One region of the Stenotrophomonas sp. AB1(2024) genome, then DNA from elsewhere that is predicted to be linked to it. Evidence: riboswitches for the same ligand, from Rfam matches in the RefSeq annotation. Region 1 holds a riboswitch; the other holds the start of a gene.
What was found. Region 1 has a riboswitch for glycine ahead of WIX41_RS07035 (trimeric intracellular cation channel family protein). Riboswitches for the same ligand answer to the same signal wherever they lie in the genome.
Positions count from the first base shown of each region.

Region 2: linked by a shared signal. The riboswitch ahead of gcvP (aminomethyl-transferring glycine dehydrogenase) and the one ahead of WIX41_RS07035 (trimeric intracellular cation channel family protein) in region 1 are both predicted to bind glycine.

Region 1 covers NZ_JBBHKO020000001.1:1,476,829-1,491,429, reverse strand. Annotated here, with positions in the region: gene WIX41_RS07060 (co-chaperone GroES) at 1-189, shown strand, start outside; gene groL (chaperonin GroEL) at 303-1,952, shown strand; gene WIX41_RS07050 (3-deoxy-7-phosphoheptulonate synthase) at 2,303-3,376, shown strand; gene WIX41_RS07045 (DUF1778 domain-containing protein) at 3,437-3,634, shown strand; gene WIX41_RS07040 (GNAT family N-acetyltransferase) at 3,639-4,124, shown strand; gene WIX41_RS07035 (trimeric intracellular cation channel family protein) at 4,149-4,766, opposite strand; glycine riboswitch at 4,855-4,945, opposite strand; glycine riboswitch at 4,966-5,048, opposite strand; gene WIX41_RS07030 (GIY-YIG nuclease family protein) at 5,093-5,353, shown strand; gene WIX41_RS07025 (hypothetical protein) at 5,408-5,725, shown strand; gene WIX41_RS07020 (NAD(P)/FAD-dependent oxidoreductase) at 5,775-7,064, opposite strand; gene WIX41_RS07015 (NYN domain-containing protein) at 7,233-7,979, shown strand; gene WIX41_RS07010 (glutathione S-transferase family protein) at 8,038-8,658, shown strand; gene WIX41_RS07005 (primosomal protein N') at 8,858-11,089, opposite strand; gene WIX41_RS07000 (hypothetical protein) at 11,528-12,529, shown strand; gene WIX41_RS06995 (DUF3106 domain-containing protein) at 12,522-13,076, shown strand; gene WIX41_RS06990 (MATE family efflux transporter) at 13,148-14,518, shown strand.
Region 2 covers NZ_JBBHKO020000001.1:3,142,542-3,157,142, forward strand. Annotated here, with positions in the region: gene gcvP (aminomethyl-transferring glycine dehydrogenase) at 331-3,225, opposite strand; glycine riboswitch at 3,310-3,411, opposite strand; gene WIX41_RS14060 (multidrug effflux MFS transporter) at 3,695-4,918, shown strand; gene WIX41_RS14065 (hypothetical protein) at 4,968-5,354, shown strand; gene WIX41_RS14070 (M2 family metallopeptidase) at 5,533-7,509, opposite strand; gene WIX41_RS14075 (phosphoethanolamine transferase) at 7,586-9,238, opposite strand; gene WIX41_RS14080 (phosphatase PAP2 family protein) at 9,235-9,978, opposite strand; gene WIX41_RS14085 (ArnT family glycosyltransferase) at 10,089-11,801, opposite strand; gene WIX41_RS14090 (response regulator transcription factor) at 11,936-12,637, shown strand; gene WIX41_RS14095 (sensor histidine kinase) at 12,624-13,916, shown strand; gene WIX41_RS14100 (DUF819 domain-containing protein) at 14,022-14,601, shown strand, end outside.

The DNA of each region.
Region 1 (14,601 bases):
AAGTCGACCAAGGGTGAAGTCGTGGCCGTGGGCCCGGGCAAGCCGCTGGACAACGGCAGCGTGCGCGCGCCGTCGGTCAAGGTCGGTGACAAGGTGATCTACGGCCAGTACGCCGGCAGCACCTACAAGAGCGAAGGCGTGGAATACAAGGTCCTGCGCGAAGACGACATCCTCGCCGTCATCGGCTGATTCCGCCTCGCGGGGCGTTGCCCCGCTGCTGACCCGTAGAGCGGGGCTCTGCCCCGCTGCCCAGATCAATGTCGCCGGGCAAGCCCCGGCCATCACACAAAAAGGTAATCGCAATGGCTGCCAAGGAAATTCGTTTCGGTGAAGACGCCCGTTCGCGCATGGTGCGCGGCGTCAACGTTCTTGCCAATGCCGTCAAGGCCACCCTGGGCCCGAAGGGCCGCAACGTCGTGCTCGAAAAGAGCTTCGGCGCCCCGACCATCACCAAGGACGGCGTGTCCGTTGCCAAGGAAATCGAACTGGCTGACAAGTTCGAGAACATGGGCGCGCAGATGGTGAAGGAAGTCGCCTCGCGTACCAACGACGACGCCGGCGATGGCACCACCACCGCCACCGTGCTCGCCCAGGCCCTGATCCGCGAAGGCGCCAAGGCCGTGGCCGCCGGCATGAACCCGATGGACCTCAAGCGCGGCATCGACAAGGCCGTGGTGGCCGCCGTCGCCGAGCTGAAGAACATCTCCAAGCCCACCGCTGACGACAAGGCGATTGCCCAGGTCGGCACGATCTCGGCCAACTCGGACGAGTCGATCGGCAACATCATCGCCGAAGCGATGCGTGAAGTCGGCAAGGAAGGCGTGATCACCGTTGAAGAAGGCTCGGGTCTCGAAAACGAGCTGGACGTGGTCAAGGGCATGCAGTTCGACCGCGGCTACCTGTCCCCGTACTTCATCAACAACCAGCAGGCGCAGACCGCCGACCTGGACGACCCGTTCATCCTGCTGCACGACAAGAAGATCTCCAACGTGCGCGACCTGCTGCCGGTGCTGGAAGGCGTCGCCAAGGCCGGCAAGCCGCTGCTGATCGTTGCTGAAGAAGTCGAAGGCGAAGCGCTGGCGACCCTGGTGGTCAACACCATCCGTGGCATCGTCAAGGTCGTGGCCGTCAAGGCACCGGGCTTCGGCGACCGCCGCAAGGCGATGCTGGAAGACATGGCCGTGCTGACCGGCGGCACCGTGATCTCCGAAGAGATCGGCCTGTCGCTGGAGAAGGCGACCATCGCCGACCTGGGCCGCGCCAAGAAGGTGCAGGTTTCCAAGGAAAACACCACGATCATCGACGGCCAGGGCGACAAGGCTGCCGTGGAATCGCGCGTGGCCCGCATCAAGACCCAGATCGAAGACACCTCGTCGGATTACGATCGTGAGAAGCTGCAGGAACGCGTGGCCAAGCTGGCCGGCGGTGTTGCGGTGATCAAGGTGGGTGCGTCGACCGAAATCGAAATGAAGGAAAAGAAGGACCGCGTCGACGACGCCCTGCACGCTACCCGTGCAGCGGTCGAAGAAGGCGTGGTGCCGGGCGGCGGTGTTGCCCTGGTGCGTGCGGTCACCGCGCTGGCTGGCCTGAAGGGTGCCAACGAAGACCAGAACCACGGCATCCAGATCGCCCTGCGCGCGATGGAAGCCCCGCTGCGTGAAATCGTCGCCAACGCCGGCGAAGAGCCGTCCGTGATCGTCAACAAGGTCAAGGAAGGCACCGGCAGCTACGGCTACAACGCTGCCAACGGCGAATTCGGCGACATGCTGGCCTTTGGCATCCTGGACCCGACCAAGGTGACCCGTTCTGCCCTGCAGAACGCCGCCTCGATCGCCGGCCTGATGATCACCACCGAAGCCATGGTTGCCGAAGCGCCGAAGAAGGACGACGGCGCCGGCGCAGCAGGCGGCGGTATGGGCGGCATGGGTGGCATGGGCGGCATGGATTTCTGATGTCGGCGCCGGCCACCGGCCGGCAGACATCGGTCCGGTAGGTGCACCACAGGAACCCCGCCGAAAGGCGGGGTTCTTTTTTTTGTATTGCATGGCAGGAGCTGAACCTGCATCCGCAGTTGCGAATGAAACAGTTGGCAGCCCCAAACCCCTGTGATATCAATACTCCCCAATGAACGCACGCCACGCCAATTCCTACTTTTGGTATTACTTTCCGAAGCCACCGGCGGAGGAAGGCATGCGCTCACCCTGAAGAAAGCTTCAGACGCATTCCCGAAAGCCGCCAGCGCACCTGGCGGCTTTTTTGTTGCCGCCGCGCTGGGGACCCCTACCTTCCAGGAGACACCCCCATGCCCCCCCATACCGACGACCTGCGCATCCGCAAGATCGAACCGTTGACCCCGCCGGCACAGCTGCTGTCGATGCTGCCCTGCGACGACGAAGCCTCATCCACGGTCAGTTCCTCGCGTGCAGCACTGCACGAGATCCTGCACGGCCGCGACGACCGCCTGGCGGTGGTGATCGGCCCGTGCTCGATCCACGATCCGGTGGCCGCGATCGAATACGCCCAGCGCCTCAAGCCGCTGCGCGATGCCTACGCTGGTGAGCTGGAAATCGTCATGCGCGTGTACTTCGAAAAGCCGCGTACCACCGTGGGCTGGAAAGGCCTGATCAACGACCCGGACCTGGATGGCAGCTTCCAGATCAACAAGGGCCTGCGCGTTGCCCGCGGCCTGCTGCGCGACATCAACAAGCTGGGCCTGCCTGCCGGCGTTGAATTCCTCGATGTGATCTCGCCGCAGTACATCGCCGACCTGGTGGCCTGGGGCGCGATCGGTGCGCGTACCACTGAAAGCCAGGTGCATCGCGAGCTGGCGTCGGGGCTGTCGTGCCCGGTCGGCTTCAAGAACGGTACCGACGGCAACATCAAGATCGCCGCCGATGCGGTGGGCGCGGCGTCCAACCCACATCATTTCCTGTCGGTGACCAAGCAGGGCGACACGGCCATTGTTGCCACGGCCGGCAACCCGGATTGCCACGTGATCCTGCGTGGCGGCAAGGTGCCCAACTTCGATGCGGCCAGCGTGGACGCGGCCAGCCAGACCCTGGTCAAGGCGCAGCTGCCGGCACGGCTGATGATCGATGCCAGCCATGCCAACAGCAGCAAGAATCCAGAGAACCAGCCGAAGGTGATTGCCGACATCAATGCGCAGCTGGCCGCAGGCGAAGAGCGCATCGTCGGGGTGATGGTGGAGAGCCACCTGGTGGCTGGTCGCCAGGATCTGGTGGAGGGCCAGCCGCTGATCTACGGCCAGAGCATCACCGACGGGTGCATCGGCTGGGACAGTTCGCTGGCTGTGCTCGAATCGCTGGCCGAAGCCGTGCGTGCGCGGCGCGCGCGGCGTCTGTCCGAGGCGGCTTGACCCCGTAGGGAGCCGGCCGCCGGCCGGCTCCACGAAAGATCAGCTCTACCGGGAGGTGGTGTGAATCGCACCGAGTTCATCCTGGACGCCGCATGCGACAGGGCACGCGAGGTGCTGGCCGACCAGATGCAGTTCACGTTGAACGCTGAACAGCTGCAGCGCTTCAACGCGCTGCTGGACGCGCTGCTGGACGCGCCGCTGGAAGACAACCCGGCGCTGCGCCGGTTGCTGAGCACGCCAGCGCCTTGGGAACGGTGAGCCCTTGTGGCTCTCCGCTCCAACGCCGCTGCATGCCGGCCATCTGCTGGATGACTTCCGCTGCAGCACCCCAGCCCTGGCGAAATGGCTGCTTGAACGCGCACGCCAGAACCAGGCATCCGGCGCATCACGATGCTTCGTCGCCTGCGATGAGCAGCATCGCGTTGTCGGCTACTGCGCGCTCTCAGTCGGTTCGATGGTGCATGAAGCCGTTCCCGGACGAATCCGCCGCAACATGCCCGATCCCATCCCGGTCATCGTGTTGGGGCGGCTGGCGGTACATGCGGACAGGGCTGGGCAAGGCATTGGCCAGGGCTTGTTGAAGGATGCCGTGCTACGTGCGCTGCAGGCGTGCGGCCAGGTCGGAGCCCGTGCGTTGCTCTGCCATGCCCTCGATGAGCCCGCCAAGGCGTTCTATCTCAAGCACGGTTTCATCGCTTCACCGATTCAGCCTCTCACGCTGATGCTGCCCCTCACTCACCGAAGGTAGGTACCGACCGTTGGTCGGTACGCGCTAATGCACCTCGTCGCGGTACACGAACTTCGGCATCTCCCACTTGAAGTGGATGGCCAGCAGGCGGAACGCGAAGCCGCCGCCCAGGCACCACAGGGTGGCGGCATTGAGCGATATGCCCAGTTCGAGCAGGCCCAGCCACGCGGCGCCGGTGAGCAGGGTGATCACCGCGTACAGTTCCTTCTGGAAGATCAGTGGCACTTCATTGCACAGCACATCGCGCAGCACGCCGCCGAAGGCGCCGGTGAGCATGCCGGCGATCAGCACGATCGGCACCGCGTGGCCGCCGTCGCGCGCCACCGCACAGCCGATCAGCGTGAAGCAGATCAGCCCCAGGCCATCGAGCACCAGGAAGGTACGGCGGAAGTGGTGCATCCAGCGCGCCACCCAGGTGGCGATCAGCGCCGCGCAGATGGTGAAGCCCAGGTATTCCGGATGCTTCACCCAGCCCAGCGGGTAGTGGCCCAGCACGATGTCGCGCAGCGAGCCACCGCCGAGGGCGGTGACGCAGGCGATGATGACCACGCCGAACAGGTCCATCCGCCGCCGCCCGGCAGACAGCGCGCCGGTCATGGCTTCGGCGGAAATGGCGATGAGGTAGATCAGGGACAGCAACATGCGACGGCTCCGGGTGGGGCGGGCAGGGCGGAAGCGCGCACGCACCACGCCAGCGCCGCAGCACTGTCGTGGGGTGGGGTTCCGTTGCCGCTCCCGCTGTCCTTTTGCCTGAGAGTTCAGTGGCCAGGCCACGTGCCCCTTCGGCGGGTCATTGAAGACCTCTCTCCAGATCGGCGTGTTGGATGCATGGTTGGTGGCCTATCGAGCCACCGGCCTGAGCGATTATGGGAGCCTGCGCCTTCGGCGGGCGCCAGCGCGGCGCCTCTCTCCTGCATCCGGAGTGGATTCTAACAGCCAGCGCCCCCGCGCCGGTGGATAATCCTGGTATGCCCGCTGAACCTGCCCCCTGGTTTGTATACCTGCTGGAATGCCGCAACGGCACGTATTACGCCGGCATCAGCAACGACGTGGACGCCCGCTTCCAGGCCCACCTGTGCGGCAAAGGGGCGCGCTACACCCGCGCCAACCCGCCGGTGAGGGTGCTGGCCATGCGCGCCTACCCCGACCGGTCGGCGGCATCGAAGGCCGAATGCGAGCTCAAGCGTCAGCCACGTGCACGCAAGCTGGCATGGCTGCAGCAACCGTAGCGCCGGACCCTGCCCGGCACTGTATGGTGTGATTTCCACCGCCCGGCCCCTGCAATGACCGATATCGACCCACGCAAGGCGCACAGCATGATCGGCAAGACCGTTCTTGCCGGCATCACCTACCTGGACGCCGACGGCAACGCGCTGGAACACCGGCAGCTGGCAGGCGAGGTACTGCGTATCAATGACGAGGAGGGCGTGGTGCTGGCCAGCGCGCTGGACGGCCAGGAAGTGTTCCTGCCGCCCACGCTGGACCACTACACGCCAGCGGCGCCGGGCGACTACACGCTGCGCTCAATGGCGCTGACCATCACCGACCCGGACTACCTGTGCACCTGGGATGTGCGTCTGGCTCCCGGCAACGACCCGTGACCGGATGACCGGATGACCGGTGGAACGACGCCCTGCGTCGCTGCCCCCGTCAGTGCCCTGGAGCCCCGGGTCGCCGGTCGTCCTGGTCATCACCAAAGATGATCCGCGCGCTGCGCTGGCCGCTCCAGTACGCCACGGCCCAGTTGAGCAGTACCACGATGCGGTTGCGGAACCCGATCAGGAAGAACACGTGCGCGGCCAGCCAGAACCACCAGGCCAGCACGCCCGACAGCTGCAACCGGCCCAGGTGGACGATGGCCGCCATGCGCCCGATCGTGGCCAGGTTGCCGAAGTCCTGGTACTTGAACGGCCCCGGTGCCGGCTTGCCGTCCAGCCGCGCGCGGATGATCGTGGCCACATGCTTGCCCATCTGCTTGGCGGCGGGCGCAACGCCCGGTACCGGGCGGCCATCGGCCCGCTGCAGCGCGGCCAGGTCGCCAGCGACGAAGATCTCCGGGTGCCCGGCCAGGGTGAGATCGGGCTGCACCGGCACGCGCCCGGCGCGGTCCAGTGGCACCTCCAGCGTACGCGCCAGCGGCGAGGCGGCCACGCCGGCGGCCCACACCACCGTGCGCGCGGGAACGAACTGCCCGCCCAGCTGGAAGCCCTCGCCGTTGATGTTGCTCACCGCTGTGCCAGTCAGCACTTCCACGCCCAGCTTCTCCAACTGGCGCCGCGCCTTCAGCGACAGCACCTCGGGGAAACTGGACAGCACGCGCGGGCCGGCTTCGACCAGCCGCACCTTGGCGCTGGCAGGATCGATGTGGCGGAACTCGTTGCGCAGGGTATGCCGCGCAATCTCGGCCAACGTGCCGGCCAGTTCCACCCCGGTGGGGCCGCCGCCGACCACCGCGAAGCTGAGCCACGCCGCCTTGCGCGCCGGATCGGGCTCGGCCTCGGCGCGTTCGAACGCCAGCAGCAGCTTGCGGCGCAGCGCGATGGCATCGTCCAGGGTCTTCAGGCCCGGGGCATCGGCGGCCCACTGGTCATGCCCAAAGTAGGCGTGGGTGGCGCCGGTGCACAGCATGAGGGTGTCGTAGCCCAGCTGGCTGCCATCGGCCAGGGTGATCTGGCGGCTGTCCTTGTCGATGGAGGTCACCTCACCCAGCCGCACTTCCACGTTGTGCTGGTCGCCGAGGATGTGGCGCAGCGGCGCGGCGATGTCGGGCGCGGACAGGCCGGCAGTGGCGACCTGGTACAGCAGGGGCTGGAACAGATGGTGGTTGCGACGGTCCACCAGGGTGATGCGGAGGCGCGCGCTGGCCAGCGCGCGGGTGGCCCAGAGGCCGGCGAAGCCGCCACCGATGATGACCAGGTGGGGCAGGGAATCGCGGGTCATGCAATGACTCCTTGGCGGGGGCCGGCCTTCCGACCCCATGGGAACATGGTCGAAGCGAAGCGACACATGGTCGCATGTGACGCGCGATATTCACGTGGATGACAGATACTGGGTTCAGCAGCCGTCGCGCCTGCCGGCGGCCGATCCGTTCCTTGCCTGGAGGTTGAGATGACCGAACCGGAAAAGCGCATCGCCCTGCTGATCGATGCCGACAACGCACCGTCTTCGAAAATCGACGTGGTGCTGGCCGAGGTGGCGCGCTACGGCGTGGCCAACGTGCGCCGCGCCTATGGCAACTGGAAGAGTCCACGGTTGAAGGGCTGGGAGGGCGTGCTGCATGAGTACGCGATCCGGCCCATCCAGCAGTTCGCCTACAGCCGCGGCAAGAACGCCTCGGACATGGCGATGGTGATCGATGCGATGGACATGCTGTACGCGCGCAACCTGGATGGGTTTGCGATCGTGTCCAGCGATGCCGACTTCACCCCGCTGGTGATGCGCCTGCTGACCGACGGGGTGAAGGTGTATGGGTTTGGTGAGAAGAAAACGCCGGAGCCGTTCGTCAACGCCTGCTCCAAGTTCACCTATCTTGAAGCGCTGGGGCAGAGCCACGCGGTGGATGCGGAAGTGGAACAGAATGCAGAGGAAACCCGCCCACGCAAGACCGGCCCCGAACTGCGCAGCGATACCCGCCTGGTGCAGATGCTGCGCCGCGCGGTGACCTCGGCCGAAGCCGAAGACGGCTGGTCGCACCTGGGTCCGGTCGGCAGCCAGATCGGCAACCAGGCCTCGTTCGACTCGCGCAACTATGGCTACAACAAGCTCAGCGAACTGCTCGCCGCCACTGGCCTGTTCGACATGAAGAAAGAGGGCAAATCCACCTACGTCCGCGCACTTCCCAGGAAGGCGCGGTAACACCGGTGGAGCGATCGGCGTATCGTATCGGCGCAAATCAATCACCGGGAAGACCAACATGCTGAAGATCTGGGGCCGGATAAATTCCAGCAACGTGCGCAAGGTGCTGTGGTGCGCGGAGGAAATCGGCTTGCCATACGAGTCCATCGAAGTGGGCGGCCCCTTCGGTGGCACCCAGTCGCCGGAATACGTCGGCATGAACCCCAACGGCCTGGTCCCGGTGATCGAAGACCACGGCCTGCCGCTGTGGGAATCCAACACCATCGTGCGTTACCTGAGCGCGCGCTACGCGCTGGGCACGCTGTATCCCGAAGACGCGATGGTGCGTGCCCAGGCCGAGAAGTGGATGGACTGGAGCACCTCGCGCATGGCGCCGCTGTACACCGACCTCATCTGGGGCATCATGCGCACCGCCCCGGCCGACCGCGACGAGGCCCGCATCAATGCCGCGATCACGCGTGCCGGCGAGTTGCTCGGCATGGCCGACCGTACCTTGGCGCACCAGCCCTGGTTGTCCGGCGGGCAGTTCGCGATGGGCGACATCCCGCTCGGCGCGCTGGTCTATGCGTGGTTCGAGTTGCCGATCCAGCGGCCGTCGCTGCCGCACCTGGAAGCGTGGTACCAGCGCCTGCAGCAGCGCCCAGCCTACGTTGAAGCCGTCATGACCCCGTTGACCTGACCGGTTGATGTGCGATCCGGTGGGCCGGCCAACGGCCGGCGCTACCGGGTGTGCGTGATCGTGATCGGCGACGCGCCCCCGGCCTGCGCGATCGTCATGGCGACGCACACCCGGCCTGCGCGATCGTCATCGGCGACGCGCACCCGGCCTGCGCGATCGCCATCGGTAGCGCCGGCCGTTGGCCGGCCCTCCATATCTCTCAATACAGATCCGTCGGATCCACGTCCAATGACCAGCGCACCCTGCGCGCCTGCGGCAATCCGTATACCTGCGGCATGATCTGGTCCAGCAGTGCGTGCAGCGGCCGTCGTGCCGGCGCGGACAACAGCAGCTGGGTGCGTTGGTAACCCGCGCGGCGCGGCATCGGTGCCGGCATCGGGCCAAAGCGCTCCACCGGGCTTTCGTGCGCGATCAGCTCGCGCACCGCCATCAGCATCGCATTGGCATGGTCCACCTGCTGCGCCTCGGCGCGCATCAGCGCCAGGTGCGCGAACGGCGGGAATCCGGCCGCTTCGCGTTGCTGCAGCTCGGCGTCGGCGAAGGCGTGGTAGCCGCCATTGACCAGTGTTTCCAGCAACGGATGGCCGGGATGATGGGTCTGCAGCCAGACCTCGCCGGCATCGGTCGCGCGCCCGGCCCGGCCAGCCACCTGGATCAACTGCTGGGCCAGCTTTTCGCTGGCGCGGAAATCGGCGGAGAACAGGCCCTCATCGATGCCCACCACCACCACCAGGGTCAGCTTTGGCAGGTCGTGGCCCTTGGCCAGGATCTGCGTGCCGACCAGGATGCCGGCGCGGTCGCCCAGCGTGGCCAATTGGGTTTCCAGGGCGTCGCGGCGGTGGGTGGTGCCACGGTCGATGCGGATCACCGGGAAATCGGCGAACGCTTCCACCAGGTGTTCTTCCAGGCGTTCGGTGCCGATCCCCTGCGGCTGCAGCGCCAGGCTGGCGCAGTCCGGACAGGCCAACGGCGCGGGCTGGCGCGCGCCACAGTGGTGGCATTGCAGGCGGCGCCCGCCGGCGTGCACGGTCATGGGCGCGTCGCAGCGCTTGCACGGCGCGGTCCAGCCGCAGTCGTGGCAGAGCAGCACCGGTGCGTAGCCGCGGCGGTTCTTGAACACCAGCACCTGGTGGCCGGCGGCCAGGTGCTGGCCGATGCCTTCCATGACTTCGGCCGACAAGCCGTCCTTCAGCGGCCGCTTGCGTACGTCGAGCACGCGGACCCGTGGTGGGCGCGCCTCGCCGGCACGCTGCTTCAAGCGCAGGTGGGTGTAACGGCCGGCATGTGCGTTGTGCAGCGATTCCAGTGATGGCGTGGCGCTGCCCAGGACCACCGGCACGTCCAGCGCCTTGGCCCGTACCAGTGCGAAATCACGCGCGTGATAGCGGATGCCGTCCTGCTGTTTGTAGCTGCCGTCGTGCTCTTCATCAATCACGATCAGCCCGGCGTTGGGCAGCGGGGTGAACACCGCCGAGCGCGTGCCGACGATCACCTGCGCTTCGCCCCGGGCTGCGGCCGCCCACACCCGCGCGCGTTCGTTGTCGTTCAGGCCCGAATGCAGCGCGTGCACCGCGATCCCCAGGCGGTTGCGGAAGCGCGCCAGCGTCTGCGGGGTCAGGCCGATTTCCGGCACCAGCACCAGCGCCTGGCGGCCGCGGGCCAGGCAGGCCACGATCGCCTGCAGGTACACCTCGGTCTTGCCGCTGCCGGTCACGCCATCGAGCAGGAACGCGCCGAACCGCTCGTGGGCGGTAATCGCGGCAATGGCGTTGGACTGTTCCGCATTCGGGGCGGGGCCCGGACGGATGGCGGGCACCACAGGGCTGTGTTCCAGCGCGATGCGCTCGACCAGCCCGCGCTTGGCCAGCGACCGCGCCGCGCTGCGCCAGTCCTGCATCGCGTCGTCCAGCCGGTCCTCGTCCACGCTGCCGCCGGCCAACTGCCCGGCCAGGCGCTGCGGGCGGGTACCGGTCCGCAGCCGCTCCCGTTGTTCGTATCCGGCCGCAGTGAGCTGCCAGCCCCAGCGATGGGTGTCGGGTACCGGCTCGCCGCGACGCAGCGGCGCGGGCAGGGCGGTACTGACCACCTCGCCCAGCGGCGCATGGGCATAGCGCGCCAGCCACTGCAGCGAGGTCCACAGCTCGCCGCCCAGCAGCGGCGCCGGGTCCAGCCATTCCAGCGCCGCGCGCAACGCGTTGCCATCGGCCACCGTGCCGATTCCGGCCACGACACCGACCAGCTCCCGCGCGCCAAACGGTACCCGCAGCCGGCGCCCGACCATGCGGGGATGGGGGGGCTCGCCCGGCGGCGGCGCGTAGTCGAACCACTGCGGCAACGGCAGCGGCAGGACGACCTGCAGGGAGAGGGCGTCGGTCAGGGGCGCCGGGGCACATTCCAGGGTCAGCAGGGGGGCCGGATCGGGGGGCGACATCGCGTCAGTGTAAGCGGCCCGGGCCGGCCCTGTTCAGCGCATGGAATCCATCGCCGCCCGGTTCCGTGGAACCTAAATATGAGCTAAATATCCGTGGTGGTTGGAGATTCGGTCTTATCCACATCTTCTGTGGATAAGTCTGTGTGCCAGTGTCGAACTCTGAGCTGTTTGTCAGGGAGTACCGCACCGAAGCCCGGGTTGGTCAAAAAATAGCCACATCTTAAAACGCATGTAAATCAATTGGATAGCTGTGAAACACAGCTGACACACGGGGGTCGCCGGCTTCACCTGCCCATTTCCTGCCGAATTTGTTGGTGCTGTGCACAACCTGCGCCACTGTCAAGCGGGATGTACTGCTGGCGTCTTCACAGATGGCCTGCATCGGCATCCCCCTGCACTGGCGCACTCGCTATCATTTCGACACTTGATGGAGTTGCTATGACGGCTGTGAACGCCCCTGTTTCCTCTACTGCAGCGGGTGCGCTGTCCGCATTCCTGCGTGGCGTTGAACGCCGTGCCCTGGTGGTTGCCGAGCTTCAATGCGGCGACCCGACCGTGGCAGAACAGGCCCTGGTGGCCGTAATGCGCGCCTTCGCCGGCATCGCCAGCGACGTGCCCATGGCCCAGTGGCCGGACCGGTTCTGGATTCTGCTGGCCCACCGCACCCCGATCCGCATGCCGGCCGCCGGTGGCCAGTGGCCCCCCGGTCTGGCGCACCTGCCCAGCCTGGCTCCCCCCGCACGGCTGGCATTGCTGCTGCGGGTCGGCGGCGGGCTGGACGAAGCCGCTGCCGCACAGATACTCGACATGCCGGTGGCCGATTACCAGCAGGCGCTGGCCAAGGCCTGCCCGCGTGACGCGCAGGGCCATCCCGATGCGGCAGGCTGGCGCGACGTAGCCGAACAGGTGCAACAGCGCCTGCGCGACCTGCCCGCCAGCCGGCTGCAGCAGTTGCACCAGCCCGCGCCGGCACCGGTGGCGGGCACCGGCCCGGCCTCATGGCGGGCACCGGCCCCGGCCGAAGCGGCGCCCCGGCGCGCGGCCGCCCGCGGCAACAACCGCCGGTCGCTGTGGCGCGGTCTGTTGATCGTGCTGGTCACCGTTGGCGTGTTGCTCGGTGGCGCGGCATGGTGGAAGCACCAGCGCCAGGGGCTTGCCCCGGAGGCCAGCGTGCCCGACGGTGCGGTGTCCACGGCCGACCCGGTCCAGGTCGAGCAACTGCCGGCCGACGACCTGCCGGTAACGGCACCGGCCGACCCGGCCCAGGCGTCAAGCGACACGGCGATGCTGGCCGACCCCGAGCTGATGCTGGCCCGCGATGCCGACCTGTACGCCTGGTTCGCAGCGGGCGGGCCGGTGCCGGTGGACGAATCGCAGCCGCAGCCCAGCCGCCCCGAACCTGCCACCGCCGGCCTGGAGACGGCTGCCGCCGATGAATAAGTCGATCCTGCTGCTCGTCCTGGGCCTGGCGGCCGGCGCCCACGCCGCGCCGCAGCCACTGTCCCTGCCGGCGGCCACCCCGGTACCGACCACCACGCCCGCCATTCCCGCCACGCCGGCCGCGCTGGACCCGGCGCAGCTGCGCGAACTGCGCAGCCGTTACGCGCAGTGGCAGGCCCTGCCCGAATCCGAACGCGCCCGCATCCGCGACGCCGCCCGCCGCGTGGCGGCGTTGCCGGCCGCCCAGCAGCAGGCACTGCGCGCGCGCTTCGACGAGCAGGACCAGCGCTTCCGCGATGGGTGGCTGCTGGGCCCGCAGCTGGGCCAGCAGTTCCCCAAACTGCAGGGCCTGTTCGGCTACCTGCCGGCCGACCAGCGGACGCCGGCCCTGGCCGCGCTGCGCCAGCTCAACGACGACCAGCTGGCCCAGCTCACGCTGATCGCCCAGCGCACCCCGCCGCAGGAGCGCGACCGCGTGCGCGACGAGTTCCTTGGGTTGGCCCCAGCCGCGCGCGATGCCTGGTTGAAGGAAAACCTGGTGCGTTGAGCGTAAGATGACCGGCCGCAACCCGGTGCCTGTGCCCTCCGCGCGCTGCCGTAGTTGTCGCCTGTGATCCCATGTCTATCGCAACCTCCACGCCGCGCCTCTCCCGGGAAGTGCGCGCCACCGGCCTGCTTGCACTGCCGCTGGTCCTTGGCCATATCTCCACTGGCCTGATTTCCTTCGTCGACAACGTCATTGCCGGGCACCACGGTACCCAGACCCTGGCGGCCGTCACCATCGGCACGGCATTGCTGTGGCTGCCGATGCTGATTCCGATCGGCACGTTGATCTCGCTTACCGCCTCGGTGTCGCAGCTGCACGGCGCCGGCCGCGAGCGCGAGATCGGTCCGTTGTTCCGCCAGGCGTTGTGGCTGGCACTCGGCCTGGGCCTGATCATGTTCACCTTCCTCACGGTGGTGCCGCCGCTGCTGCCGGCGTTCGGCATCGCCCCGGACATCGTGCCGGGTGCGACTGCGTTCCTCCACGCAGTGCGCTGGGGTGGTCCCGCGCTGACGCTGTACTTCTGCATGCGCTACCTGAGCGAGGGCATGCACTGGACGCTGCCGACCATGCTGCTTGGTTTCGGCGGCCTGCTGGTGCTGGCGCCGCTGGGCTATGTGCTGTGCTATGGCAAGCTGGGTTTCCCGGAAATGGGCGCTGAAGGCCTGGGCATCGCCTCGGCCACCATGATGTGGATCCAGGCGCTGTGCTTTGCCGGCTACCTCTGGAAAACCAGGCGGTTCGCCCACCTGGAACTGTTCTCGCACCTGGAGCTGCCGCGCTGGGCGGCGATCTGGGACCTGCTGCGCACCGGCCTGCCGATCGGCATCACGGTGTTGATGGAAGGCGGCCTGTTCATCGTTACCGCCCTGTTGATCGGCCGCTTGGGCGCGACGGAGGCGGCCTCGCACCAGATCGCCATCAACGTGGCCCAGCTGTGCTTCATGATCCCGATGGGCGTGGCCGAAGCCACCACCGTGCGCGTGGGCCATGCGGTGGGCAGCGGCAACGGCCTGGGGGTGCGTCGGGCGGCCATTGCCGGGCTGTTGATCATCCTGGGCACCCAGACGCTGTCGGCGCTGGTGCTGCTGTTCGGGCACGACGCCATCGTGGGGGTCTATACCGCCGACATGGGCGTGGCCGCGCTGGCCTCGACCCTGCTGCTGTATGCGGCCGCCTTCCAGTTCCCCGACGGCATCCAGGTGCTGTCGGCCGGTGCGCTGCGCGGCCTGAAGGACACCCGTGTGCCGATGTTCATCGCCATGTTTTCGTACTGGGGCTTGGGCATGCCGCTGGGCGCCGGGCTTGGCCTGGGCCTGGGCATGGGCCCGCAGGGCATGTGGCTGGGCCTCATCCTGGGCCTGACCGCCGCGGCGATCCTGATGGCCTGGCGGCTGCGCGTGAGCAGCCTTCGTGTCGGAATTGGCATGAACCTGCCGGCCTGACGGCCCCCTTACTTGTGTCCGATGCCGGGCTGTCCGGCAGCGGCTATGCTGGCACTACGGCAAGAAGCCAACTGGAGTTTTCC
Region 2 (14,601 bases), 1.7 Mb from region 1:
CGGTCGGTGTAGAGCCACGCCCTGCGTGGCTACCGCGCGCAGCGCGGCACAAGCGTCCGAAGCCACATCAACGCGGCGCAACGCAACCGCCCGACGTGTGGAGCCGGCCGAAGACACGGGTCAGGGTTCATGACCCTGAAACGAAGAGCAGCCACGCTACCGAAGCATGTCCCGTGCCCTGCGGCCAGAAATGGGCGCGTGGCGATGCGTTCATCGAAATGGCGCACGCCGGTCATGGGGCGCGGCGTGGCTCTACGGATGCGATGCGAGCATTGCCAACAAAAACGGCCCGCTTGCGCGGGCCGTCTTCGTTTCAACCGGGCAGAAGGATCAGACCTCCACGCCCTCGTCTTCCTTGTACGCGTCCACTGGGATGCAGGCGCACATCACGTTCTTGTCGCCGTACACGTTGTCCACGCGTGCCACCGGCGGCCAGTACTTCTGCTGGCGCAGGCTGGCCAGCGGGAAGGCCGCCAGTTCGCGCGGGTAGGCATGCGACCACTCGCTGGCCGATACCGCCGTGGCGGTGTGCGGGGCGTGCTTGAGCGGGTTGTCTTCGCGGTCCAGGCGGCCGTCTTCGATCGCGGCGATCTCCTCGCGGATCTGGATCATCGCGTTGATGAAGCGGTCCAGCTCGTGCAGCGATTCGCTTTCGGTCGGCTCCACCATCAGCGTGCCGGCCACCGGGAAGCTCAGGGTCGGCGCATGGAAGCCGAAGTCGATCAGCCGCTTGGCCACGTCTTCAGCGCCCACGCCCGAGGTCTTCTCCAGCGGGCGCACGTCCAGGATGCACTCGTGCGCCACCAGCCCGTTGCGGCCGGTGTACAAGGTCTTGAAGTGCGGGGCCAGACGCTTGGCGATGTAGTTGGCGTTGAGCAGGGCCACCTGGGTGGCCTTGCGCAGGCCTTCGGTACCCATCAGCGTGATGTACATCCAGCTGATCGGCAGGATCGAGGCGCTGCCGAAGCTGGCCGCGCTGACCATGCCCACCGGGCCGTTGTCGCCCAGCTTGCCCGGCAGGAACGGGGCAAGGTGCGACTTGACCGCGCACGGGCCCACGCCGGGGCCGCCGCCGCCGTGCGGAATGCAGAAGGTCTTGTGCAGGTTCAGGTGCGACACGTCCGAGCCCCACTTGCCGGGCTTGGCCACGCCGACCAGGGCGTTCATGTTGGCGCCGTCGGTGTACACCTGGCCGCCATGCTTGTGGATGATCTCGCAGATCTCGACGACTTCTTCCTCGAACACGCCGTGCGTGGAGGGGTAGGTCATCATGATCGCGGCCAGGCGGTCGCTGTACTTCTCGGCGTTGATGCGGATGTCGTCCACGTCGACATTGCCGTTGCCGTCGGTCTTGGTCACCACCACCTTCATGCCGCACATCTGTGCGGAGGCCGGGTTGGTACCGTGCGCCGAATCGGGAATCAGGCAGACATCGCGATGGCCTTCGCCGCGCGAGCGGTGGTAGGCGCGGATCGCCAGCAGGCCGGCGTATTCGCCCTGCGCGCCGGAGTTCGGCTGCAGGCTCACCGCGTCGTAGCCGGTGCACTCGACCAGCATCGCTTCCAGCCCGTCGATCAGTTCCTTGTAGCCAAGTGCCTGGTCGGCCGGGGCCAGCGGGTGGATGTTGGCGAACTCCGGCCAGGTCACCGGGATCATCTCGGCAGTGGCGTTGAGCTTCATGGTGCAGCTGCCCAGCGGGATCATGGTGCGATCCATTGCCAGGTCCTTGTCGGCCAGCGAGCGCAGGTAACGCAGCAGCTCGTGTTCGCTGTGGTGGGTATTGAACACCGGGTGGGTCAGGAACGCGCTGGTGCGCACCAGGCCAGCCGGCAGGGCGTCGGCGGTGGCAGCGTCCAGCGCTTCCACATCCACGCTGGTACCAAACAGCTGACCCAGCGCGACGATGTCGGCGCGGGTGGTGGTCTCATCCAGGCTGATGCTGACCGCTTCGCTGTCGATCGCGCGCAGGTTGATGCGCGCGGCGGCGGCCTTGGCGTGGATCGCCTTGGCGTCGATGTCCTTGACGTGCAGGGTGTCGAAGAACTGCTCGCCGACGTTGATGCCGGCATTGCGCAGCGCCGCGGCCAGGATCGCGGCCAGGCGGTGGGTGCGGCGGGCGATGCGGGTCAGGCCATCCGGGCCGTGGTACACGGCATACATCGAGGCCATCACCGCCAGCAGCACCTGCGCGGTACAGATGTTGGAGGTGGCCTTCTCGCGGCGGATGTGCTGCTCGCGGGTCTGCAGGGTGAGGCGGTAGGCGGCGTTGCCCTGCGCGTCGACTGACACGCCGATCAGGCGGCCCGGCATCGAGCGCTTGTAGGCATCGCGGCAGGCCATGAAGGCCGCATGCGGGCCGCCAAAGCCGAACGGCACGCCGAAGCGCTGCGAGTTGCCCACCACGATGTCCGCACCCCATTCGCCGGGGGCGGCGATCAGGGTCAGCGCGAGCAGGTCGGTGGCTACGGCGACCAGGCCGCCGCGCGCGTGCACGGCATCGGCCAGTGCCTTGTAATCGCCGATATGGCCGAAGGTGTCCGGGTACTGCAGCAGCACGCCGTAGGCGTCCGCTTCCAGCGCTTCGGCCGGGGTGCCCACGCGCAGCACGATGCCCATCGGCTCGGCGCGGGTGCGCAGCAGTTCCAGCGTCTGCGGGTGCACGGCGTCGTGCACGAAGAAGGTGTCGGACTTGGACTTGGCCGAACGCTTGGCCAGGGTCATCGCTTCGGCGGCGGCGGTGGCTTCATCCAGCAGCGAGGCGTTGGCGATCTCCATGCCGGTCAGGTCGGCGCACAGGGTCTGGAAGTTGATCAGCGCTTCCATGCGGCCCTGCGAGATCTCGGCCTGGTACGGGGTGTAGGCGGTGTACCATGCCGGGTTTTCCAGCACGTTGCGCAGGATGACGTTCGGGGTGAGGGTGCCGTAGTAGCCCTGGCCGATGAAGGTGCGGAACACCTGGTTCCGGTCGGCGATGGTGCGGATCTTGGCCAGCGCTTCCACTTCGGTCAGCGAGCCGGGCAGCGCCAGCGCGGCAGGCGACTTGATCCCGGACGGCACGATGGCGTCGGTCAGTGCGTCCAGCGAGGCGTGGCCGACCACGTCGAGCATCTGCGCGATTTCGGCGTCGTTGGGGCCGATGTGGCGTTCGACGAACGCGTGGTGGTGTTCAAGCTCGCGCAGGGTAGGGGCGGCCGTTGAGGGGCGGGTCTGGGACATGGCTGGCATCCAAAAGAGTGGGCACGCACGTTCGGAAGCGCGGACGGGGCGTGTCGTGGGCGACAACGATCCACCGGACCCTGCGGTCTTCCTGGGTGCCCCTCTGTCCTTTTGCCTGAGAGTTTGGAAGCGCGCGGCTGCGTGCTTCGTGCCCCTTCGGCGCCGGCACTGGCCGGTCTCTCCAGAGTTTTGGTGCGGGTGGTATCGGGCCTGAGCGATTACGGGCGTTGCGCCTTCGGCAGCGGGGTGTCCGCTTCTCCCACCATGTAGCCCGGCAATTATAGCCCAGCGGCCTTGCTGGCAACGCCCGTCCGGCACATGAACAGGGGGCGCAGACCGGTCCGTAACCGACCGCCGGGCATGGTGCCAGGCAGGCGGACGGCCTATCATGGCCGGATCCTCGTATTCATCAGGCGCCACCGCAGGCTGCGGCCGGCGCCTTGCGTGCGTTCGCGCACGGCCGCTGACGGAAGACCCGATGACACCCGCCTCACCCTCCACCCGCCGCCTGGCCCTGCTGCTTGCCGGCCTGGCCATGTTCGGCCCGTTCTCGATCGACACCATCTTCCCTGCGTTCCTGCTGCTGGGCGAGCGCATGCAGGTCGACCAGGTGGCGGTGCAGCAGACGGTCAGCGTGTACCTGCTGTTCTACGGCCTGATGAGCCTGGCGCACGGCCCGCTGTCGGACGCGTTCGGTCGCCGCCGGGTGATCCTGGGCGGGCTGGTGCTGTTCATTGCGGCCTCGATCGGCTGTGCGTTGTCGCGCGACCTGACCACGCTGCTGGTGTTCCGCGCGCTGCAGGGCGTCACTGCCGGCGTGGGCGTGATCGTGGGCCGCGCAGTGATCCGCGATCTGTACCACGGCGCCGACGCGCAGCGGCTGATGAGCCAGGTGTCGATGATCTTCGGCATTGCCCCGGCCATCGCGCCGATCATCGGCGGTTGGATCCTGCTCGGCGGCGGTGACTGGCCGTTGATCTTCTGGTTCCTGGTGGTGTTTGCGCTGGTGTTGCTGGTGGCCACCGGCAAGTGGCTGCCGGAAACCCACCCGGTTGAAGCACGCACGCCGCTGTCCACCCGCGCGCTGCTGCGCAGCTACCTGCAGATGGGCACCAACCCGCGCCTGTTGCGCCTGGCTGCGGCCGGTGCGTTCAATTTCTCCGGCATTTTCCTGTACGTCGCCTCCGCACCGGTGTTCGTGATGCAGCACCTGCACCTGGACGAGGGCGGCTTTGCCTGGCTGTTCATTCCCACCATCGGCGGCATGACCATGGGTTCGTTCCTGTCCGGGCGCATGGCCGGGCGGATCACCGCAGCGCGGCAGGTGGGGATCGGTTTCAGCCTGTGCGCGGTGTCGGCGCTGGTCAACCTGGCCTACGTGCTGGCGGTGGGCCAGATCGCGCTGCCGTGGGCGGTGCTGCCGATCTTCATCGGCGGCGTGGGCATGGCGCTGATCTTCCCGATCCTGGCGCTGGCGGTGCTGGACATGTACCCGCACCAGCGCGGGCTGGCCTCGTCCATGCAGATGTTCATCCAGCTGATGATCAACACGGTGGTGGCCGGGGTGATTTCGCCGATGCTGAGCAGCACGCCGCTGCACCTGGCCCTGGGTTACGCCGGCTTCTTCGCCATCGGCGCCGCCTTCTGGTTCTGGGAGCGGCGCTGCGAACGCCGCCGCGAGACCGCCGCGGCCCTGGTTTGAGCCGGTGCGCTATCCTTTCCTCATCTGTTGAAGTCCGGAAGTCCCCCTGATGTCGACCACCTCCAAGCTGCGCCGTGACCTGCGCAAGCGCCGCGAAACCGAAGCGGCCAACCGTGAAAAGGCCAATGCGTCGCCGGTGGAGCCACATGCCGAACTGCGCGACCAGCAGCGCACGCTGCTGGCCGGCGTGGTGCGCCGCGATGGCGAATGGGTGCTGGGCATGGACGGCCGCATCGCCGGCCAGACCCCCAGCGCCGCGCGCGTGCTGGCGCTGATCATGCAGGCGGCCGAACTGCACGAACGCCAGGGCACCCCGGTGCGCCTGGTCTATTCGGATGCCCTGAAGGACGCCGCGCATGCCGAAGCCAAGGCCGACGGCAAGGATTTCGAGCAGTTCAAGACCGAACTTGCCGCGTCCCTGAAACCCAAATCCTGAGCCGCTACGTGGCATCCACGCAGGGCGTGGATCTACGACGGTCCCCGAATTGCATGCAATGACGTAGAGCCACGCCCTGCGTGGCTGCTCGTAGTGCATGCAATCACGTAGCGACACGCCGCGCGTGTCCCACGTAGACCCAAACAAAAAAGCCGGCCCAAGGGGCCGGCTTTTTGCCTTACGGAGCCTTCGGCGCTGCCGCCGCGGCTGGTGCCTGCCACCCGCACATCTGGCCCTGGTTCTGCTGCTTGAGCCAGTCGTTGACCGGGGTGAAGTACTCGATCATCGGGCCGGCATCGAGCTTGTCGCCCCCGGTGATTTCCTTCAACGTGGCCTGCCACGGCTGGCTGGCGCCCTTGCTCAGCATCGCCCAGAATTTCTGGCCGGCTTCCTTGTTGCCGTAGAAGCTGCACTGGTGCAGCGGGCCCTTGTAGCCGGCCGCATCGCACAGGCCCTTGTAGAACTGGAACTGCAGGATGCGGGCCAGGAAGTAGCGCGTATACGGGGTGTTGCCCGGCACGTGGTACTTCGCACCCGGATCGAAGAACGCTTCGCCGCGTGCCGACGCCGGGGCCACGCCCTGGTACTTGGCCTTCAGGTCCCACCACGCCTTGTTGTACTGGTCCGGGGTGATCGAGCCATCGAACACACCCCAGCGCCAGCGGTCGATCATCAGCCCGAACGGCAGGAACGACACGCCGCTGAGCGCCATGCGCATCTGTGCGTTGATGGTCGCTTCGCGGCTTTCCTGCGGCTTGTCGACCAGACCGATCGAGTTCAGGTACTGCGGGGTCATCGCCAGCACGATGGTGTCGCCGATCGCTTCGTGGAAGCCATCGTTGGCACCGCCCTGGAACAGCGGCGGCAGCGGGTTGTAGGCCAGGTCGTAATAGATGTGGCCCAGCTCGTGGTAGATCGTGGTGAAGTTTTCCTCGTTCGGCTTGATGCACATCTTGGTGCGCACATCGCCTTCCATGTTCATGTCCCACGCGCTGGCGTGGCAGACCACGTCGCGATCCAGCGGCTTGATGAACTGGGTCTTGTCCCAGTAAGACTTCGGCAGCGCCGGCATGCCCAGCGACACGTAGAAGTCCTGCGCGCGTTCGGTCATCTGCTTGGCGGTGCGCAGTTCGGCCTCACGCTGCGCCTTGTACAGCGCTTCGACGTTCGCGTTGCTGCTGCCGGCCTTGGCCAGCGCGCCGCTCAGGTTGGCCTGGTACTGTTTTTCCAGCGCAGCGGTGATGTCCAGGTTGCCCGCACCGGGGTACGGTTCGAGCTGGTCCCACAGGTTGGACCAGTCCTGCTGCCACATGTTGCCCAGCAGGTGCGCTGCGATCAGGCCGCCTTCGGTTTCGGCCTTGTCCTTGCCGTAGGTCGCGTCCAGCTTGGTGCGTGCGTAGCAGTGCAGCTGCTCGTACATCGGCTTGACCTGTTCCCACAGGCGGTCGGTTTCCGGACCGATCTGCTCGGCCGGCATGTCGTAGCCGCTGCGCCACATCTGGCCGGCGTCGGCGAAGCCCATTTCCTTGGCGCCTTCGTTGACCAGGCCGACGAAGCGCTGGTAATCGGCACGCATCGGCTTGGTGGTGGCGTGCCAGCCCTGCCAGGCGTCCAGCTGCTTGTCGTAGTCGCGGCTGCGCGCCAGCACCTGTTCCAGGTCGCCGAGCTGGCGGCAGGTAGCCGGGTTGGCCTCGTCGGTGCAGTACTTGCCCGAACCGTAGGCGCCTTCCATGCGGCTGGCGATGCGGGTCAGCTCGCCCAGCTTGGCCGGGTCGCGCGGCGCCGGCATGGCGGTCATCAGCTTGAGCAGGTGGATCTGGCGCCTGGTGTCCTCGCTCATCGGCTGGCCGTCGTACTTGCCGGCCTGGGCGATCCAGCCATTGAGGATGGTCAGCCAGCGTTCGTTGGCCTTGGCCGCCACGCGCTCGGAATCGTCATTGATGTAGGTCGAAGACAACCACTGCGCCGAGGTCATTTCCGGGTACAGGGCCTTGTACTCGGCATTGACGCGGGCGATGAACTGGTCCGCGGTTTCGGTCGGCGCGGCGGTGCCTGCGGCCGGTGCATCGGCCGGGGACGGTTCCTTCTGGCAGGCCGCCAGCGTCAGTGCAGCGGCACCGACAGCCAGGGCCAGCAGGAGCGGGCGGTGGTTCACGGGGACATCCTTGGGTGGTGACAGACCGGCGAAGGCTAGTGGGGCCGCCGCCGCACCGCAAGGGCCACAGGTCCCGTCAGCGCCCGCAGGCGGCGAACAGGTCGCGGTCGCGCTCGTACAGGGCGGTCTTCACCTGCATCAGGCCCAATACCGAGGGGAACAGGTTGTCGTGGTCGGTGTACTGGCTGGCGCGCTGCCGCACGCAGGCCAGGTCCAGGCCCCGGCTGGCGACAAAGCCCGGCGAGAACCACATCGTCATCGGTACCCGGGTTTGTTCCTGTGGGGCGATCGCGTAGGGCACCCCGTGCAGGTACAGGCCCTTTTCACCCAGCGATTCGCCATGGTCGGACAGGTAGATCATCGCCGTGTCGTAATCCTGCATGCCCTGCAGGGTGCCGATGGTGTGGGCCAGCAGCTGGTCGGTGTACAGCAGCGCGTTGTCGTAGCTGTTGGTGATTTCCTCGCGGCTGCATTTGCCCAGGTCCGGCGTATCGCAGGTCGGGGTGAAGCGGCGGAAGCGGGTGGGGTAGCGCTCGAAGTAGCTCGGGCCATGGTTGCCCAGCTGGTGCAGCACCACCACGCGGTCGCCGGGCTTGGCACGCACCTGTTCGGCGAGGTTGTCGATCAGGATCTCGTCCATGCAGCGCCCGTTCGCGCACAGGGTGGGGTGGGTGGCATCGTCCAGCGCCTGCATCGGCAACCCTTCGCACACCCCCTTGCAGCCGGACTGGTTGTCGCGCCACAAGGTGCCGATGCCGGCGTGGTCCAGTACATGCAGCAGCGACTGGTGCGCGCGGATCTTCTTCTCGTCATAGTCATGGCGGCCATAGGGCGAGAACAGGCAGGGCAACGACACTTCCGTGCTGGTGCCGCACGAATGCATGTCGGGGAAGTTGATGGCATTGGTCTGCGCCAGCTGCGGCGTGGTCTGCCGGGCGTAGCCGTTCAAGCCCCAATTCTGCGCGCGCGCGGTTTCGCCCATCACGATCACCAGCAGCCGCGGTTTGCTGTCGGCCGCGCGCGGCGTCACTTTGGCATCCAGCCCGATCGGCAGCTTGGGCGCGCGCTGGATCGGGTTGTCGCCACGCAGTGCCTTGGGCAGCCCCAGCAGGTAGTTGCCCGGCGTGGCCAAGTAACGTACTTCGCGCTGGTTGCGCATCAGCGCCGACATTTCCTGGAACGACAGCAGCGAGCCGCCCAGCGCGACCGCCGCCGACAGCAGCAGGAAACCGCCACGCCAGAGCAGGGCCTTGCCCCAGCTGCGGCGCACCAGCTGCACGCGCCACAGCACCCCCATCGGCAGCAACGCCAGCAGCACCAGCGGTGCGATCAGGCTGGGGGTGATCAGCTCGCGGCTTTCCTTGTGGTCGGTCGCCAGTACATTGCGCAGCATGTCCGCATCCAGGTAGATGTGGTAGCTGCCCATGTAGTGGGCGGCCATCGCCGTCCCCAGCAGCAGCACGCCGATCATCACCTTGGCGTTCCAGCGCCATACCAGCAGGCCCATCAGCAGGCTGTGCGCGCCGATCAGCAACAGCAGCAGCGACAGGGCCAAGCGCAGGCTGCCCGGGTGGGTGGCCATCGCGCTGTGCCAGAACAGGCCGTTGCAGGCCAGCGCGAAGAACACGCTGGTGAGGACGATGAGCGTTTCGGTAGACCAGGTCGGGCGCCATTGGAGCAGGGCGGTGAACGTGGTGAGGCGCGGGGTGCGCGAGGCGATGGCATTCATGCGCGGGTTCCTTCTGCGGCGATGCGCCGTACCAGCAGGAACAGCAACAGCGACACCGTCCAGCAGGTCGCCAGCGTCCACAGGTCATGCGACAGGAAATGCGCGCCGCGCAACTGCTGGGCAGCGCCGAACGCGCCGCCGGCAACCAGCCCGATCGCCAGGCCGCGCCAGCGCCACGCCGGTCGGACCAGCAATGCCATGAAGTACAGACTGACCCAGGCAAAACCGGCACTGGAGTGTCCGGCCGGGAAGCACGCGCCACGCGGCATGCCCTGCGGGCGCGTGGCGAACAGGCCCACGTACTCACGCAGGCCACCGTAGCGCGCCAGGTCCCACGGGCAATCCATGTTGGTGGCCGACTTCAGCAGCGACACCACGCCGGTACCCAGCGCAACGGCCAACACCAGATAGAGCAGGGGCCAGCGCCATGCGGCGGCGCGTTCATGCCGCCAGGCGTGGAAGCACAGCACGATGACCAGCAGCGTTGCCGCCGCGCTCAACCACTTGCCACCCTTGTGCACCAACTGGCTGGTGGTCCAGGCGTTCTGCAGCAGCCACTGGTGACCTTCCAGGCGGTACAACTGGTCGGCGAGCCATTGATCGCCACCGCCCGCCATCAGCAGCGTGCTGGCGGCCAGGACCGCCAGCAGCGGCCAGCCCAGGTGACGGCGCAGGAAGGTGGATGCGTGCACGGACGCGTTCGGTGCGGGGGAAACGAGCGCAGCGGGAGCGGGAAGCATCAAGGCAGGGCCGGCGGGGAAACCGGCGCCATGGTCGTCAGCGGTGTGTCGGAGCGCGGTCGGAGCGATGTTCCCCGCGCGTTAATCGCGCCGCGCCGTGCACCTGCGATTCAGTCGCCGTCGTCGACACCGGCTGCCGCATCCTGCGCCAGATCCGCGTGGCAGGCCGCATTCCACGCCGTGCCCGGCACCAGCCACCAGCGATTGCGGTTGGCACTGCCGATCATCACCGCCTGCGCGCGATCCACGCAGGGACTGATCGCCTGTTCCAGCACCAGCAGCCAGCGCGACTGCGGCGCTTGTGCGAGCCAGGGACCCGCGTCGTGCCACTGCTGGTCCCACGGTCGTTTGAAGCCGAAGTCGGTCACCGGCCGGTCGGCCTGCAGCAGGTTCTGCTCACGCCAGGCCAGTGCGCCCAGCTCGGCATCGGGCCCAATCCGCTCGCCCACCTGCTGCATCACCGCCGAGGCCGAGCTGTACGGACCCAGCGCCGGCATCAGGCCCCAGCCATGCAGGTTCCACAGCAGCAGGGCGGTCACCACCACCAGCGTGCCGGCGCGACGCTGGCGCAGCCAGGCGGCCAACAGCAGCACCACGACGCCGAAGCCGAGCAGCCATCCGCCCAGTACCGGCAACAGCGTCCCAGGCATTCCACGCCGGGCCAGCTGCGCATGCGCCCAGGCGCCATCGCTGAGCAGCTGCGCGCCGATCGCGGTGGCGGCCACGCCCAGCACCAGTACATAGGCCAGCAGCAGCCAACGCGTGCCGGCGCGGCGCAGCAGGCCGGGCAGCAACGGCGCGGCAGCCACGCACAGCGCCGGCAGCATCGGGAAAATGTAGACCTCGCGCTTGCCCGGGCTGGCACTGAAGAACACCAGCACCAGCAGCGCCCAGCCCAGCAGCAGCCACCAGCGCCCGTCGCCGCGGCGCAGGCGGCGCCACCACGCGGGCAGCAGGGCAGGCAGCAGCAGGCTGCCGGGCAACCACAACGTGGCCATGACCTGCAGGTAGTACCAGGCCGGCTGCACGTGGTGCCAGGCATTGGCGTAGCGGGTGCCGGTCTGCTTGAACAGCAGCTCGCGGGCGTAGGCCTGCAGCTCCGGTGTGGGATCGTTGAGCAGCGCGATGCCGAGCGGGCCCAGCCAGACCGCCGTGCCCAGCAGGAACGCCGGTAGCAGCCACAGCAATGCGCGTGCGCGGGGCAGACAGGGAGCGGGCCGGTTGCGCTGTTGCCAGCGCCACAACGCCCACGGCAGCAGCACCAGCAGCGGCAGGAAACCCACGCCCTTGGTGACGGTGCCGAGCCCGGCGGCAAAACCGGCCACCCACAGCATCCGCGTGTTGGGCCGTTCCAGCAGGTGGCGCAGCAGGGCCCACAACGACAGGGTGGTCAACGCCACCAGCACCATGTCGATCTGTGCGCGCTTGGCCATCAGGCCGAACTGCAGGCAACTGGACAACGCCAGCACTGCCCACCATGCGATGCGCCGGTTCCACAGGCGCCGGGCCAGGTCCCAGCTCAGCCATAGCGTGGCCAGCGCCGCCAGCAGCGAGGGCAGCAGGAAAGCCAGGCTCCAGTGGCCAATGACCTGGTAGGTTGCCGCCTGCATCCACATGAACACCGGCGGCTTCTCCGCGTACAGCTCGCTGCCCCGGTGTGGCAGCAGCCACTGACCGGTGTCCACCATGGCGCGTGCGGCCAGCACGAAACGGGGTTCGTCGGGCGGGGTGGGGGCGCGCAGGCCGATGCCGGCGGCCAGGGCCAGCAACAGGGCAAGGCAGGTCAACAGGCGCCAGGTGTGGCGTGGCAGGAGGGGCGACAAGGGCGACCGTTCATGGGGAAAGCGGGCACTGTCCTGCATGGCGTGTAAGAAAGGTGTCGAATCGGGTTGATTGCGACCGGATTCCGACATCCCTGGCGCTACCATGCCGGGTACCACCCCCGAGTTCCCCACGCATGCGGCTCCTGGTCATTGAAGACAACCGTCAACTGGTCGCCAACCTGTTCGAGTACTTCGAAGCGCGCGGCCACGTCCTCGACGTCGCCCCCGACGGCGTCACCGGCCTGCACCTGGCCGCGACCCAGAACTACGACGCACTGATCCTGGACTGGATGCTGCCGCGCATGGAAGGCCCGGACGTGCTGCGCCGCCTGCGTGTAGAACACGGCTCGGAAGTGCCGGTGATCATGCTCACCGCGCGCGACGAACTGCCCGACAAGATCGCCGGCTTCCGCGCCGGTGCCGATGACTACCTGACCAAGCCGTTCGCCCTGCCCGAGCTGGAAGTGCGGCTGGAGGCGCTGCGCGTGCGCGCGCAGGGCCGCAACCCGCGCAAGGTGCTGGAAGTGGCCGACCTCAGCCTGGACCTGGCCACCCTGGAAGCGCAGCGCGCCGGCCAGGCGCTGCACCTGTACCCGGCCTGCCGCAAGCTGCTGGAGGTGCTGATGCGCGCCAGCCCGGCCGCCGTGACCCGCCAGCAGCTGGAGTTCGCGTTGTGGGGCGACGAGCTGCCCGACGGCGACCTGCTGCGCTCGCATATCTACGAACTGCGCCGCAGCGTGGATGGTCCGTTCGCGCGCAAGCTCATCCACACCCTGCCGCGGGTCGGTTATCGGTTGGGCGCGGCAGCCGGTGAAGGCAGCGATGAAGCTGCGTAAGCCTGCGCCGCTGCATCGGCGACTGGTATGGTGGCTGCTCGGTTACCTGGCCATGATTTCACTGGCGGTGTTCAGTGTCGGCAACTACGTGCACGAACATGCCGAACATTCGGCCTGGCGCGCGCTGCTGAACTCCGAACTGGACAGCATCGTCAGCCACATCGAACACGAACCGCATTACCGCTGGCAGGACTCGGACACCCTGCGCCTGTTCACCGTCGATGACAGCCCCGACGTTCCGCCCATCCTGCGTACCCTGCATCCGGGACTGCACGACGGGGTGGAGATCGCCGGCCGCGCCAGCGCAGTGATGGTGCGCGACACGGCGGGGCAGGGGCGGCTGGCCCTGGCATTGGACATCAACGACTTCCACGACCTGGAAGAATTCGCCACGCGCTGGGTGATGCTGGCCAGCGTGGTGATGATCGTGGTGACGGTGGTGATGGCCTCGTTCGGTGTCAGTCGGCTGGTCAGCCCGCTGCGTTCGCTGGCGCGGCATATCGACGGCCTCAAGCCCGGTGTGCCCGGACAGCGGGTCGAGGTCGATCCGCGCGGCAGTTCCGAGCTCTACGTCATCGCCGCCGCACTGAACGACTACCTGGCGCGCAACGAACAATTCGTCGAACGCGAACGGGTGTTCATCAGCACCGCCAGCCACGAACTGCGCACCCCCATCGCGGTGATCACCGGTGCCGCCGAACTGGCGCTGGAGCAACCCGCGCTGCCCGACCGCGCGCGCCAGCAGATGCAGCGCGTACACCGCACCGCGCAGGGCGTGGAGCAGCTGATCCAGCTGCTGCTGGTGCTCGCGCGCGAACCGGCGCGCCTGGCCGCGTTGAAAGAACGCATCCCGCTGGACCAGCTGGTGCCGGACATCATCGAAGACCACCGCCACCTGATGGGTGACAAGGACCTGCAGATCGCCGTGCAGGGCTTGGCCAGCGTGGACATCATCGCGCCACTGGGCGTGGTCCAGGCCGCCATCGGCAACCTGCTGCGCAACGCCATCGAAAACAGTGGCCGCGGCACCATCACCATCAACGTGTCCGACCGTGCCGTGGTCACCCTGCAGGATCCGGGCGAAGGCATGAGCCCGGAAGAAATCGCCGCCGTCTACGCGCGCATGGCCCGCGGTGATCGCAACGGGCAGAGCGGCATCGGCCTGGAACTGATTGCCCGCCTGTGCGAACACCTCGGCTGGGCACTCACCATCGAACAGAGCGAACCGCGTGGTACCCGCATCATCCTCGATCTGAGCGCCTCGCTGCCGCAGGCCTGACCACGCGGCAGCGCAACGTGGCGCGCAGTGAAGACAATGTTAAGCTCAGGAAAGCGTCGCCTCATGCGGCGCTTTTTTTTGCCTTTTCGATCGACAGAGGATCGCATGCCGACCGAACCCAGTACTGCCCTCATCACCAACGACATCGTTGGCCTTGGCCTGATCGCCGCCACCCTGGCCCTGATTTTCTGGGCCGCCAGCGGCCCGACCCCCCTGCTGAAGAAAATCTTCGCCTGGGTGCCCGCACTGTTGCTGTGCTACTTCATCCCTGCCATCTACAACACCGCCGGCCTCATCGACGGGCACAACACCGCCCTCTACAACCCCATCGCCCGCGACGTGCTGCTGCCCGCCGCCCTGGTCCTGCTCACCCTCTCCATCGACCTCAAGGGCATCCTCAAGCTCGGCCCGAAGCTGCTCATCGTGTTCTGCGCCGGCACCTTCGGCATCATGCTCGGCGCCGTAGTGTCGTTCCAGCTGATGTCCTGGATCCACCCCGAAACCATGGCCGGCGATACCTGGGCGGGCATGGCCGCACTGGCCGGCAGCTGGATCGGTGGCGGCGCCAACATGGTCGCCATGCGCGAAGTGTTCGGCACCGACGCCACCACCTTCGGCCAGTTCGCCGTCGTCGACGTCGCCTGCGCCAGCCTGTGGATGGCCGTCCTGCTGTTCCTCGCCAACC